DNA from 3 places in the Agarivorans sp. 1_MG-2023 genome. Region 3 is predicted to be linked to each of the others. Evidence: predicted binding sites of a transcription regulator. Region 3 holds the regulator's gene; each other region holds the start of a gene.

Region 1 (4,697 bases), on a different contig from region 3:
TAAAATGCACAGCACATTCAGCGGCAACGCTGGAGTGTTAAAAAGCTGAACTTGACTAGTTATCTAATTAGCAAGCAAAGCAAAGAAGCGGCACTAGCTCAGTTGGTAGAGCGCAACCTTGCCAAGGTTGAGGTCATCAGTTCGAACCTGATGTGCCGCTCCAATTTAACACAGATAGTATGGCGGGTTGGCAGAGTGGCTATGCAGCGGATTGCAAATCCGTGGACCTCGGTTCGACTCCGGGACCCGCCTCCATTACTATCGAAATTTGTGTCGCCCGGGTGGTGAAATTGGTAGACACAAGGGATTTAAAATCCCTCGTCTGAAAGGACGTGCCGGTTCAAGTCCGGCCCCGGGCACCAACTCTTCTTTGCATTATTCTCCCAGCTTTTTCAGCTAACCTTTCATCTGTATTTTGATTCAAACTCTTCTCCTGTTTAGTTCCATTTATTAATTTACCAATCATGCTCTCTAGACGTAATCTGTAGTTAAACGCTAATTCATAGCGTGTAATATGCAGGCTAGTCGTTCACTAAAGAAGCTAATTGGTGGTTGCTAGATCGCTTTTTAAGCACTTGAATCAACTCCCTTAAAAAATCCGTTGACTCATTTCTGTAATACGTTAAAGTACATCTCGCTTTCAGGCCTTAGGCCGATATTGTTAGCAACAAACGTGTCGCCCGGGTGGTGAAATTGGTAGACACAAGGGATTTAAAATCCCTCGTCTGAAAGGACGTGCCGGTTCAAGTCCGGCCCCGGGCACCAGTATTTAGAGTTGAAAATCTCGTTACTGCATAAGCGGTAACAAAAGAACTAATTTGTTAGTCCTTACCAAAGACTAATGAAGATAGAAATTAGTTAGCACTGCTTCAGTGTTGATTAAAGAATTAAGCGGCACTAGCTCAGTTGGTAGAGCGCAACCTTGCCAAGGTTGAGGTCATCAGTTCGAACCTGATGTGCCGCTCCAAAATTTGTAACGCTGTATGGCGGGTTGGCAGAGTGGCTATGCAGCGGATTGCAAATCCGTGGACCTCGGTTCGACTCCGGGACCCGCCTCCATTACAAAGTAAAGTTTTGCCCGGGTGGTGAAATTGGTAGACACAAGGGATTTAAAATCCCTCGTCTGAAAGGACGTGCCGGTTCAAGTCCGGCCCCGGGCACCAATTCAGAAAAGCCAGTAGCATTTGCTACTGGCTTTTTTGGTTTCTAATTCCCACAAAAATTATCCTTTTGTTTAGTTTCACTGCTTTGGTGCGCGCTAGGTCGATATGCGCCAATTCGGTGCGCAAAGTTTCTTGTAATGACCCATCAAGTACCCAAAACTAGGTACTCATGCTTTGGCATAGCGTTTGCTCTATTAACTATGCGACATGAGAGATGTATGGCTTTGCCACATCAAGAGCCGCCACTACAATTTGCAATAGACATCTAGGGTTCCGGCTGCAACGCAGTGTCTGGACCGAGAGTTGTCAACCTCATTAAGGGGTTACACGGAGGGATAAAAGCCCGGGAGATGACACTTAAATACGTCTCTCATGTTTTTATTTTAAGTGTACAACCACATTGAGGTGACCATGTTGAACTTAGTTAAATCTCCACTCCGTTCTTTGGCTGTAGCAGCCACTATTCTAAGTGCTAGTGTAATGAGTATTAGCTCAGCGCAAGCCGCCGATAAACCAACCTATAAACTTGCATGGACAATCTACGTGGGCTGGATGCCATGGGATTACGGGGCGGCTTCTGGCATCGTGCAAAAATGGGCCGACAAATACGACATCAATATCGAAGTAGTTCAAGTTAACGACTACATCGAATCTATTAACCAATACACTGCAGGCGGCTTCGACGCTACCGTAATGACTAACATGGATGCCTTAACCATTCCCGCAGCTAGCGGCATTGATTCTACGGCGTTAATTGTGGGTGACTTTTCAAACGGTAACGATGGCGTAGTGTTAAAAGGTAATAAGAGCCTAAAAGATCTGAAGGGCGAAAAAGTAAACCTTGTTGAACTTAGCGTTTCTCATTACTTATTAGCACGTGCATTGGAGTCGGTAGACTTAAAAGAGCGTGACATTAAAGTAGAGAATACTTCCGATGCAGACCTTGTGGCTGCGTTTACCACGTCAGATGTAACGGCAGTAACCACGTGGAATCCACTGCTAAGCGAAATTACCTCAATGCCAGATACCAACATGGTGTTTGACTCTTCCAAGATCCCTGGCGAAATCATCGACCTGTTAGTTGTGCATACCGATACCCTAAATCAAGATCCTAAATTGGGTAAAGCGCTAACCGGCGCTTGGTACGAAATTATGGCTACTATGTCGGGCAGTGACGAAGCAGCGATTAAAGCGCGCAGCTTTATGGCCGAAGCATCGGGTACAGATTTAGCGGGTTACGATGCTCAATTAGCCTCTACCAAAATGTTCTACGAAGCAAAAGAGGCAGTAGATTTTACCAATAGCGCTACCTTGCCATCTACCATGGCTAAAGTGGCTGAGTTTTCTCACCACCACGGTCTGTTAGGTGAAGGCGCACCAGATGCTAGTTTCATTGGTATCGAAACGCCATCAGGTACCTACGGTGACAGCGCAAATGTAAAACTACGCTTTACCTCTGAGTACATGGACATGGCGGTTCAAGGCAAACTATAAGGCCGTTCTATGACTCGACTAATTAATAAAAAGCCTAGCCGAATTACTCGGCTGCTGTTGGGCTTACTTCCTTTCATTGTGTTGATTGTGCTGTACATGATGGCATCGCAAGCCCGTTTGGTAGATAACCCAAATGACAAGCTATTGCCGGCAATGTCTAGCTTTGTAGACGCAATAAACCGCATGGCCTTTGAGCCAAGCAGACGTAGCGGCGAATACTTAATGTTGGCCGACACCTTAGCTAGCTTGAGTCGCTTAGCGATGGGAGTAGGGATTAGCGCACTGATTGCCTTAATCGTAGGCGTGGCTAACGGTATGGTGCCCTTTGTACGCGCGCCATTATCACCCTTGGTTACAGCCTTGTCGTTAGTGCCACCCATGGCAATACTACCGATTTTGTTCATTGTGTTTGGTTTGGGTGAGCTATCCAAAGTGATGTTAATCATCATTGGAATTTGTCCAATCATGATCCGTGATTTACAGCTGCGAACCGATGCCTTACCGCCAGAACAAATTCTTAAAGCACAAACCTTGGGAGCATCAAGCTGGCAAACCATAATTGCCATTGTTGTGCCGCAAATACTGCCTAAATTAATTGAAGCAGTGCGTTTAACTCTCGGCAGCGCGTGGCTGTTTTTGATTGCAGCTGAAGCCATTGCCGCTACCGAAGGTTTAGGCTATCGCATCTTCCTGATTCGTCGTTACCTCGCCATGGACGTTATTTTACCTTACGTGCTTTGGATTAGTTTGCTGGCTTTTGTAATGGATTGGTTGTTACGCAAGCTGTCGCAACATGCGTTTACTTGGTACCACACTGCACAAGGAGACGCGTAATGGCAGCCCCCATCATACAAGCCAAAGATGTATGGAAAGAATACGGCGACAACGTAGTGTTAGAGCGAATCAACCTGAGCGTAATGGAAGGCGAGTTTGTGAGCATTGTTGGCGCATCTGGCTGTGGTAAGTCTACGTTTTTAAACTTGCTACTGGGCAACGAAAGCGTTAGCCGAGGCCAGTTATTGCTTAATGGCGACATACTACCAAACGAGCCCGGGCCTGAGCGCGGTATTGTGTTTCAAAAGTACTCGGTGTTTCCTCACCTAAGTGCCGTGCAAAATGTGATGTTAAGTGATGTATTTGCCCAGTCGCCTTTTGTTAGTCGCTTGTTTGGTAAAGCGAAGCAACAAGCCTATACCCAAGCAATGGCGATGTTAGACAAAGTTGGCTTAAGCCACGCAGCACATAAATATCCTGCTGAATTATCGGGAGGTATGCAGCAACGATTAGCCATTGCTCAAGCCTTAATGAAAAAACCAAAAATTTTGTTATTAGATGAACCTTTTGGTGCGTTAGACCCCGGTATTCGTAAAGACATGCACAAGTTAGTGCATCAACTTTGGCAAGAACACAAACTCACTATTTTTATGATTACTCACGACTTATCAGAGGGCTTTAGCCTAGGTAATCGTCTGTGGGTATTTGATAAACCCCGTCACGATGCACAGCAACCAGAGCGTTTTGGTGCTCAAGTTACTTACGATATCCCCATTGCAAAAGACATCAAAAATCTGTCTTTTACCGAGGATATGAAACCGATTATCGATGCATCTGTCGCGTAATAAGGACAAATTATGACCTCATCAACCCAAGATATTATTTATCAAGAAACCATCGCAGGAGCGGCTCATTGGTCGGTTACTGTGCCTGCGGGTAAAATCCTACGTTTTATTAATACCAGCGGTAAAGCTAATGTTAGCCTGTTGTTTCACAACCCAAAAGACTTGCTAGAGCGCTACAACGCGCCGGATACGCTTAAATGTCAGCACACCTTCAAACTGACTAAAGGCAACTGTTTATATTCCGACATGGGCAGAATATTTTGCTCAATCGTTCGAGACGATAGCGGCTGGATAGACAGCGTAGGTGGTTTAGCCAACAAGCAAAAAGTCGCCGCCAAGTGGGGCGAGCGTAGTTATCAGACCCAAGGTAACCAGTGGCTACAAAATGGTTACGACAGCATGTTGGTCGAGCTCGCCAAAT
Region 2 (4,697 bases), on a different contig from region 3:
GAAGCGGTAAGCCTTAGTACCCAAGCAATGAAGCTGTTTAAAACCAATCAAAAGATCATTTTTGTAAATTCAGTCCTGCAACTAAAAGCTGGAGACGCTGTCGCCAGTCAAGATGCGCTCGATCAACTTGAACCTTTTCAGCTTGAAACGCCAGCAGCTTTGCAACAACAAGGTTACATCTACTTAGTACAAGAAAACTGGCCAGCAGCAATCGAAACATTCGATGCACTTTATAAAAAATAACCTAGCACTCAAACCGCTAATCTACTGATTAAATCCTATAAAAATGCAGGAAACATCGATCAGGCAATTAGCTTTATAAAGTCAGCTATGGAGCAACATAAAGAAGCAGCTCAACCGCTACAACTTCAGCTAGCGGAGCTACAAATGCAAGCTGAGCCAAACGAAGCGTTAGCTCAATATCACGTCATTATTGAAAAAGAACCTGAGAACGTTATTGCATTAAATAACTTGGCTTGGGTTTATCATGAAATGGGCAAACCTGTTGAAGCTTTACTGTATGCTGAAAAAGCCCACATTTTAAAGCCCGACATTCCACAAGTTACCGATACCTACGGTTACATGTTGCTAAAAGCGGGCAAAGTTCAACAAGCCACTGTTGCACTTGAACAAAGCTATCAACAGCAAGCCAGTAACGAGATAGCGCTTCACTACGTAGAAGCACTCATTGCGGACCAACAGACAAAGAAAGCGAAAGGTGTACTGGACAGCCTCAGGAACCTAGAACCTGAACTTACAGATAAAAAAGCTGAACTAGAAGCTCAGCTAAAATAAAGTAGGAATAAGTAGCTGCTAAGTGCGGCTAGCGCGGAAGATAAAGGCCGCTAGACTCAGACCAATTAAAATTCTCCCGCATGGAAATGTTGGGAGATTTTTTTTGTTCAAAAAAAGACGATGAATACATTCTCTTGATGTACTCGTCATTGTCATCATTGTTTCGTGCAGCCAAACACCCTTTCTCTACTTCTTTATCAATGTTATTCATTAATACCTGAAAACCAACAGGTAAGCTGCGAGTTAACATGCCAGTGCTAATGTAGTAAGGCGCACGTAGGCCATGGTAATCAACAGCTGGGCCTAATTGCTCAAACTTAATACCCAAGAAGCTCATACTGCGAGCTAATCGAGGCTCCATCATAACAAAGGCATGGTGAGTGCCAGCTCGCACAGCTAGAGCTGCAATGGACAAATACAAACCAATTGCTAAAAAAGGAAAGCAACGTAACTCTTCCTCAGAATAGGTTTGCTCGTTAATAGCACCAGAAGCGGCACCCTCAAAATTATCAGCCTTACGACGGCGAAATTGAGGGCGAACAGCCAAACGAGAAATTTCACAAATCTCGCTTCGGTCAAACTGGGAGGGATGAACCTTAGCGTTTTTAATAGCTTCAGAACAAAATGTTTCAATCGGTAACAATTCACTTTTACTCGTTGGAGAAACTATTCGCACACAACCGGCGAAGTTAGAACTAGGTTTGTGTTCAATGAGGCAAAAGCGGGAGTAATCGTCAAATTCATCTTGTTCCATACCGTCATCACGAACGGGCTCAAAATTGAGTTCTTCGCAATATACGTCGTGACGAATTTTAAAAGCTTCGTTAACTATATCTGGTTTAAAGGCAACAACGGGGCGGAGGAACTCAGCAAAATGTTCGGCGATAAGTTTAGCTTCACGCTTCACCAACATCGAAATCCCACCTCTTACAGCTGCCCCCAAAATCGGCATAGTGGATAGTTTTTTCACATATTTGTTACGGATCATATCGGGCTCTCTAAGCTGTTTAATTATCTATTTACAACACTTAAGCCTTAGAAAAATTATGAATTGAATTAAAGCAGGCTTGAAAAAAACAAAGCGCAGAACTAGGCTGCGCTTTGGGTATTCAATGCTAATAGTTAGCGACTTTTAAATAAGCATTATGCACGGCGACGAACTGACGCCAAACCTAACAAGCCTAGACCAAAGATAGCTAAAGTGCCTGGCTCTGTTACTTGAGCAGCAGAGATAGCGAAACCAGCTTTTAATTCATTGGTTTTATCTTCTTCTGTTAGGAAGCCGATACAAGTAGCATTTGGACCACAATCAATATCACCCAACACTTCTAAACCTTGAAGGCGAGTAGTAAGCGTGTATACGTAGTCATCGTAGCCAGGGATTGGCAATACAAAGCTGTTTTGAAGGTAGATATCATCACCAACTTCAGTGTAGGTAACATCTGGGCCTAGCACTAAAGTGAATAAATCTGAACAACCTTCTTGGTTAATACCTACTGCACCAACTAGTTGGGTAGGTTCGTACTTACAGATGTCGTTCGTAGGAGTGTTATAAGTTTCTTCGAAGATAACACCAAATTGTAGTACTGGTGCTGGCGCTAGTGGGAAAGCAACTGGCGCTGTAGGCGCTAGGAACAAACCATCAAATAAGGTAGCCGCAACTAAAGTATCACCGGTAACGCCCCAGTTTTCATGTACAAGACCAGTACCTTCAGAGAATACCAATGCACCAACACCGTCGACAACACTAGTAGTAACAGTACCTTCTTTAGCTTCTTCAATCGCTAAAGCGCTTTTCTTCAAATCTGGGTTTTCAGCACCGTAAGGTACACCCCATTCAAGCGTTTTAGGTAATTCACCACCAAACAAACCAACTGGATCAAATTCGTCACGAGTAGCACCAGAAGCATCAATTCCGGTAGGGTCAATAGAACCGGCATCTGAAGTCCACTGGTCAAAACCAGCATCATTTAAATAGTCCCAATCAGTAATAAGAGCAGAATTTGCAGCAACGCTTGCAAAACTTAAGCTAGCTGCCAAGCATGTTAGTTTTAATTTGTTCATGTCACCCATCCATTTGGTTAGTACGATTCAAGATACAACCTGTACATAGCAATCTAAGTGCCAGTTTTAAAAACCCTTTTAAAACAATATTTTAACAAAAACAAAACCCATTGATAAAACGTTGATGTAAAGATTACTGACATAAAAAACTAAAGCATTTATTGAATAAAGTACTCATAGGATCCCTAATTCCACTGCCACTTTCACGGGCTAACGTCGTTTTCGCCAAAAGCTTTTAAGTGCTTGCTTACAGGCATGTCAGTTAAACCATGAGCAATTCATTAACGTTTAGTTAACCGTTAACAATGTACGATAAGCCTTGAGGATAAAAAGGTGACTTGTAGTAAAGGGGAACCAAATAGCTTGGTACAGTTTCTTATTGCAGGAGCGGTATTGGAAGGAAAACAAGCAACTACTGCTACTAGCAGCAGTTGCTTTAAACACTAGCAGTGATTAAGCGCGGCGACGAACAGATGCCAAACCTAATAAGCCCAAACCAAAGATGGCTAAAGTGCCTGGCTCTGTTACTTTTGCAGCAGAGATAGCAAAAGCAGCTTCTAGTTGGTTGGTTTGGTTTTCTTCAGTCAAGAAACCAATACAAGTAGCATCAGGCCCACAATCTAAACCATCTAGTACTTCTAAGCCCTGTAAGCGAGTCGTTAACGTATAAACATAATCATCAAAACCAGGGATTGGTAATATGAAACTGTTTTGAAGGTAGATATCTCCACCAACTTCAGAAAAAGTAACGCCGTCATCCAACACTAAAGTGAATAGATCTGAACAACCGGCTTCATTAACACCCGCCTCACCTACTTTAGTATCACCGTATTTACACACGTTATTTGTTGGTGTGTTATAGGTTTCTTCAAATAGCACATCAAATTCAAGTACTGGCGCAGGAAGTGCAGGGCCTACAAAAGGTGCTAGAGGCTGCAAGAACAAACCATCAAACAAAACCGCTGACGATAAAGTATTACCTGTTACGCCCCAGTTTTCGTGAGTAAGACCGGTGCCTGTTACAAAATCTAAAGATGCTACATCACCTGGCGCGCTGGTGTTTACTTGGCCAGACTGAGCATCATCGATCACAAGAGAACTCTTTTGCAATAAAGGATTCACTGCACCATATGGGTCACCCCACGCTAAGCTCTTAGGAAGCTCGCCACCAAAAAGAACATCAAAATCATCTAGTGTTGCACCGTCGGTGTCTATACCAACTTGGCCAGCACGAGAACTCCACTCTTTAAAACCCGCATCATTTGCGTAGTTCCATTCAGTAATCAGTTCCGCACTAGCAGAAATACTTGCTAATCCTAAGCTAACTGCTAAGCAAGCATGTTTCAGTTTGTTCATGTAACCCATCCGTTTGGTAAAATCGTTTATAAATAACGGTGGGCTTAAAGCAATAAGTAAGCCAAGATTAAAAATCAAATATTTACAACAACTTAAACTATATTAATACAAATATAGATAACATTTTGTAAAACTTACTGACACCAAGTCACAGTTAAGCACCGCCACTCAATACTATTTTTTTCGCCACACCAAATACAATACGCTGCAGTGGGTTGCGGTTACCCATTGGCCGCCAAGTTTTTTTGAAACGATTTCGGTAGGCATCAAAGTGCAAACCGTAAGGAGCAGTAATTAACTCACCTCTATTCAATAATATTTTGAGCACATAAGTGCCGGCAATTCCCCCACACATTTTCACAGCCATAGGCATCGACGGGCCTTTTTTAGCGTGGAAGTCCGCTTTACTAGGGTCAACTAAGTATGGTCGCTGTAACATAGCGGGCGAAAGTCCAATCAAGAATTTAATGTATTGCTCATTT
Region 3 (4,697 bases):
GCTAAGTGTAGCGTGTGTTTATTGCGCTTTGGTTTATTCTTCGTCGAAATTCGCTTCTATTAACGCTTGAACGGCATCTAAAGCGGCAGTGGCATCGTCCCCTTCGGAAATAATGGTTAAGGTATTTCCTTGAGCGCTGGCTAACACCAACAAGCCCATTACACTGGCGGCAGAGGCGGTTTTCTCGCCATCGATAATGGTTAGTTCAGCATCAAATTTCTGGGCCAGCTCTACCAGTTTTGTCGCTGGGCGAGCATGCAACCCCAGCTTGTTTTTAACGATAACTTGCCTAGTGAGCTTCAAGACGGTGTTCCAAAGTGCGATGGCGACGTTGTACTTTACGCTGGGCACTAAAGTGTTCAGCTAATTTTTCTGCTACGTAAACACTGCGGTGTTGGCCACCAGTGCAACCAATGGCAATGGTTAGGTAAGCGCGGTTATTGGCTTCCAAATGCGGTAACCAAGATTGTAGTAAATCACGAATTTGCTCAATGTATTGATTGACCAAAGCTTGTGCAGATAAATACTCTTGAACAGGTTTATCTAAGCCTGTCAGTGGCCGCAACTCTTCTTGCCAATGAGGGTTAGGCAGAAATCTAGCATCAAACATATAGTCAGCATCATTAGGCACGCCGTTTTTAAAGCCAAATGATTCAAACACTAAAATTAACTGTTGTTGCTGATCGCCAGTTACTCTAGAGCGAATTAAGCCACTTAGCTCATGCACTGATAAGCGTGAAGTATCGATGCGTAAATCAGCATTTCGAGATAACGGTGCCAGCAGCTCGGTTTCCGATTCAATCGCTTCAGCCAGAGACAAATTGGTTTGACTCAGCGGGTGAACTCGCCGAGTTTCGCTGTAACGGCGGATCAGCGCCTCGTCTTTAGCATCTAAAAAAATGCTTAACAGATTCACATCAGGGCCGGCGTTGCGAATAATTTGGCCTATCGGCGAAGGTTCGTCTGGAAGGTTTCGAATATCGATACTTATTGCTACTTTAGAGTAAGTATTTTTTAAGTTATCGATAAGAGATTGCCATAACACAACCGGGAGGTTGTCTACACAATAGTAGCCCAGATCTTCTAGTACTCTCAAGGCGACGGTTTTTCCTGAACCAGAACGCCCACTCACGATAATGAGTTCCATGACTATCCCTAACGGTGATTAGAGTATTAGGCTACCATGATGTCGTATAATTCGTCATCACTTTGTGCACAACGAAGTTGTTTGCATACTTGCTTATCGTTAAGTTTTTCAGCTACTTGAGATAAGGTGTTGAGGTGTTGTTTACACTGATCTTCTGGTACCAGTAAGGCAAAAACCAAATCAACAGGTTTATTGTCAATGGCGTCAAAAGCAATTGGAGGATCACAACGTAAAAAAACAGCGGTTGTTTGATGCTGTTTATCAATGCGGCCATGAGGTATTGCCACGCCTTGCCCGATACCGGTGCTGCCCATTTTTTCTCTATTCAACAAACTCTCAAATATACATTGAGCTGTCGTATCCAGTTGACCAGCGGCTAGTTCACTAATGATTTCTAAGGCGCGTTTTTTTGAAGAGCATTGGACTGCACTTTGAGTGCAATCCAAGCTTAGTACTTTATCTATTTGCATGGAGGTGACTAATGTTTGTTAAGTTTTTCTTTATGTTTGATAACTTGGCGGTCAAGTTTGTCGATGAGGCCATCAATGGCGGCATACATATCTGAATGTTCAGCGGTAGCGAATAATTCACCGCCATTTAAATGTAAGGTGGCTTCTGCGATTTGATTGAGCTTCTCGACGTTGAGGATGACATGAACATTGTTTATCTGGTCAAATCGTCGAGTGAGCTTGGCAAACTTGTTATGGACATATTCTTTTAAAGACTCAGTAATATCAACGTGGTGTCCGGTAAGATTAATTTGCATAAATATAGTCCCCTTGATTGGCCTTAAAGTAGGCTCTTACGTTGGTTAGAAGGTGGTATCGCTAAAGACTCACGATATTTTGCAATCGTACGCCTTGCCACCTTGATCCCCTGATCTGCCAAAATATCAGCAATCTTACTATCGCTGAGAGGTTTACTGGTATTTTCGGCAGCAACCAGTTTCTTAATTAATGCACGAATAGCGGTAGATGAACATTCACCGCCGCCATCGGTAGCCACATGGCTAGAGAAGAAATATTTAAGTTCGAAAATGCCGCGAGGTGTATGCATGAATTTTTGAGTTGTCACTCGCGAAATTGTTGATTCGTGCATTTCTACTGCTTCGGCTACATCGTTCAGCACCATTGGCTTCATTGCTTCTTCACCGTATTCGAAGAAGGCTTGTTGGTGGTGAACGATACAGTTAGAGACTTTGAGTAAGGTTTCGTTGCGGCTTTCAATACTCTTAATAAACCACTTGGCTTCTTGTAAGTGGCTACGGATAAACTGAGTATCGGTGGCATTAGACGTTTTACTTAAGGATGCATAGTGAGAGTTTACTCTTAGCTTCGGCATCGCATCGGGGTTTAGCTCTACCACCCAGCGACCTTGACGCTTCACTACGGAAACATCGGGAATAACGTATTGGGCTTGGTTTGGCTCAACAGCGTTACCCGGGCGTGGCTCTAAGGTGTGAATCAAACGCATCACTTCGCGCAGCTGGTCTTCTTTTAATTTGGTCTTTCGAGCCAATAAGCGAAAATCTCGATTGGCTAATACATCGATATGGTTAGACACCACATCTTTGGCTTCATTTAGCCATGGTGTTTCTGGGGAAAAACGACTTAATTGAATTAACAAGCATTCTTGTAGCGAGCGCGCGGCAATGCCTACGGGGTCGAAATGCTGAATCCGTTTTAGTACTGCTTCAATTTCGTCAAGCTCTACATCTAAGTCGTTATTGTCACTAGAATTGAGGCCATCTAATAACTGTTCACAATCTTGTGTGAGGTAACCTGATTCATCTACTGCATCAATAATGGCTAAAGCAATGGCTTGGTCTACTTCGCTGAAAGGAGTAAGGCGCATTTGCCACAGCATGTGATCTTGTAAGGAATCAACGGTTTCGCCTTGGAATAACATATCATTGTCGTCACCACCGCTACTGCCGCTCGATGAGCTAGCTGGCGCGGAACTGGCGCTATAAATATCGTCCCAAGTGGAGTCTACGGGCAGGTCATCAGAAACAGTTTCTTGGTTAATGGCATCGCCAGCTTCCATTTGGCTGCTGTCTACGTCGGCGCTAGATTCGGCTTCTGTAGATTTTTCATTGGCTGACTTAGCGTCTGTTGCGTCACTATCATTCGAATGTGACTCATCCGCCTCAAGCAGAGGGTTACTTTCCAGAGCCTCTTGAATTTCTTGCTGTAAATCCAGGGTTGAAAGCTGGAGTAAGCGTATGGCCTGTTGTAACTGGGGGGTCATGGTTAACTGCTGACCAAGACGCAACTGCAAAGATGCTTTCATTAACTACCGCTATCCCTTCTTTTTATATTATTTTCTAAGCTGCACTTTAACTATAGCTTGAATTGTTCACCGAGATAAACTCGTTTCACGTGCTCGTTTTCAAGTATTTCTTGTGGCTTACCTGAGGCTATCAATTCACCCTGACTAACGATATAGGCATGCTCACAAACATCGAGAGTTTCCCTTACATTGTGGTCGGTAATTAATACACCTAGACCGCGATCACGCAGGTGTTCAATGATTTTTTTAATATCAATAACGGAAATAGGATCTACCCCAGCGAAGGGTTCGTCAAGCAAAATAAACTTAGGGGCTGCGGCTAAGGCGCGGGCAATTTCTACCCGGCGACGCTCTCCGCCTGACAGGCTCATACCAAGATTTTTGCGAATATGGCCAATGTGAAACTCTTCTAGCAAATCGTCCAATGCGCCAATCTGCTGCTCTTTGTCCAAATCCTTACGGGTTTCTAATACCGCCAGAATATTTTTTTCTACCGATAAACGGCGAAAGATAGAGGCCTCTTGCGGGAGATAACCAATGCCTTTTCGTGCACGAGTATGCATAGCGGTGCTAGACAGATCATCGTCATCGATAAGTATTCGGCCTTGGTCTCGCGGCACTAGACCAACCACCATGTAGAAGGTAGTGGTTTTACCGGCGCCGTTTGGCCCTAGTAAACCAACAATTTTCCCGGTTTCTACATTTAAACTGACGTTCTTTACTACCTTGCGACCTTTGTAGCTTTTGGCAAGGTTCTCAGCGATTAAGGTACTCATGATTACTCATTGTCCTCGGGGGAGAGTTCTTCTAATTGCTGAGGCAGGAAGATAGTGGTTACGCGATTATTTTCATCGCCTTGAGCAACCATCTCTTGTTTATTAATGCTGTATTTAATCATTTGGCCTTTTACTAAGCTCTCTTCTTGCTTGAGCTGAGCATTGTTGGTTAAGGTGAGGGTCTGCGTTTTTAAATCGTAACGCACCTCGTTGGCCTCTGCTTCAATCGGCTTGCCGCTGTCTAGTAGTTGGTAAAAAGTTGCCGGTTCGCCTTTGGCGATCATCACCTCGCTGCCTTTTTCTTCACTACCTATTACGCTGAGTTCTTCGGCGTGCATTTTTATTGAACCTTGAGTCACCACTACATTATTGTAGAAAGTGACGCGGTTTTCTTTGATGTTGACCTGCTGGCGGTCGGCATCAACAATAATTTGTTTGTTGAAGTCGTCTTCAAGTGCTTGAGAACCCCAAGAAAGCATAAA

What was found. Region 3 encodes sigma-54, which starts transcription at its own class of promoters, with help from an activator protein. Its sites were predicted from a motif close to GTTGGCACGNNNNTNGNNT; they were not measured.
Region 1: the regulator sigma-54 is predicted to act here: its motif matches at 1,337-1,355, upstream of Q4592_RS17450 (putative urea ABC transporter substrate-binding protein).
Region 2: the regulator sigma-54 is predicted to act here: its motif matches at 2,906-2,924, upstream of Q4592_RS08325 (THxN family PEP-CTERM protein).

What each region holds. Positions count from the first base shown of each region.
Region 1 covers NZ_JAUOSJ010000013.1:75,213-79,909, reverse strand. The annotation lists tRNA gene Q4592_RS17485 (tRNA-Gly) at 88-163, shown strand; tRNA gene Q4592_RS17480 (tRNA-Cys) at 182-255, shown strand; tRNA gene Q4592_RS17475 (tRNA-Leu) at 276-362, shown strand; tRNA gene Q4592_RS17470 (tRNA-Leu) at 679-765, shown strand; tRNA gene Q4592_RS17465 (tRNA-Gly) at 892-967, shown strand; tRNA gene Q4592_RS17460 (tRNA-Cys) at 986-1,059, shown strand; tRNA gene Q4592_RS17455 (tRNA-Leu) at 1,077-1,163, shown strand; guanidine-I (ykkC/yxkD leader) riboswitch at 1,418-1,515, shown strand; gene Q4592_RS17450 (putative urea ABC transporter substrate-binding protein) at 1,575-2,657, shown strand; gene Q4592_RS17445 (ABC transporter permease) at 2,667-3,491, shown strand; gene Q4592_RS17440 (ABC transporter ATP-binding protein) at 3,491-4,276, shown strand; gene Q4592_RS17435 (urea amidolyase associated protein UAAP1) at 4,289-4,697, shown strand, end outside.
Region 2 covers NZ_JAUOSJ010000005.1:8,684-13,380, reverse strand. The annotation lists gene prsT (XrtA/PEP-CTERM system TPR-repeat protein PrsT) at 1-243, shown strand, start outside; gene Q4592_RS08335 (tetratricopeptide repeat protein) at 331-795, shown strand; gene Q4592_RS08330 (PEP-CTERM/exosortase system-associated acyltransferase) at 824-1,783, opposite strand; gene Q4592_RS08325 (THxN family PEP-CTERM protein) at 1,939-2,859, opposite strand; gene Q4592_RS08320 (THxN family PEP-CTERM protein) at 3,313-4,215, opposite strand; gene Q4592_RS08315 (ThiF family adenylyltransferase) at 4,370-4,697, opposite strand, start outside.
Region 3 covers NZ_JAUOSJ010000008.1:174,048-178,744, reverse strand. The annotation lists gene Q4592_RS13605 (HPr family phosphocarrier protein) at 34-324, opposite strand; gene rapZ (RNase adapter RapZ) at 290-1,147, opposite strand; gene ptsN (PTS IIA-like nitrogen regulatory protein PtsN) at 1,174-1,617, opposite strand; gene hpf (ribosome hibernation promoting factor) at 1,626-1,913, opposite strand; gene Q4592_RS13585 (RNA polymerase factor sigma-54) at 1,937-3,439, opposite strand; gene lptB (LPS export ABC transporter ATP-binding protein) at 3,490-4,215, opposite strand; gene lptA (lipopolysaccharide transport periplasmic protein LptA) at 4,218-4,694, opposite strand.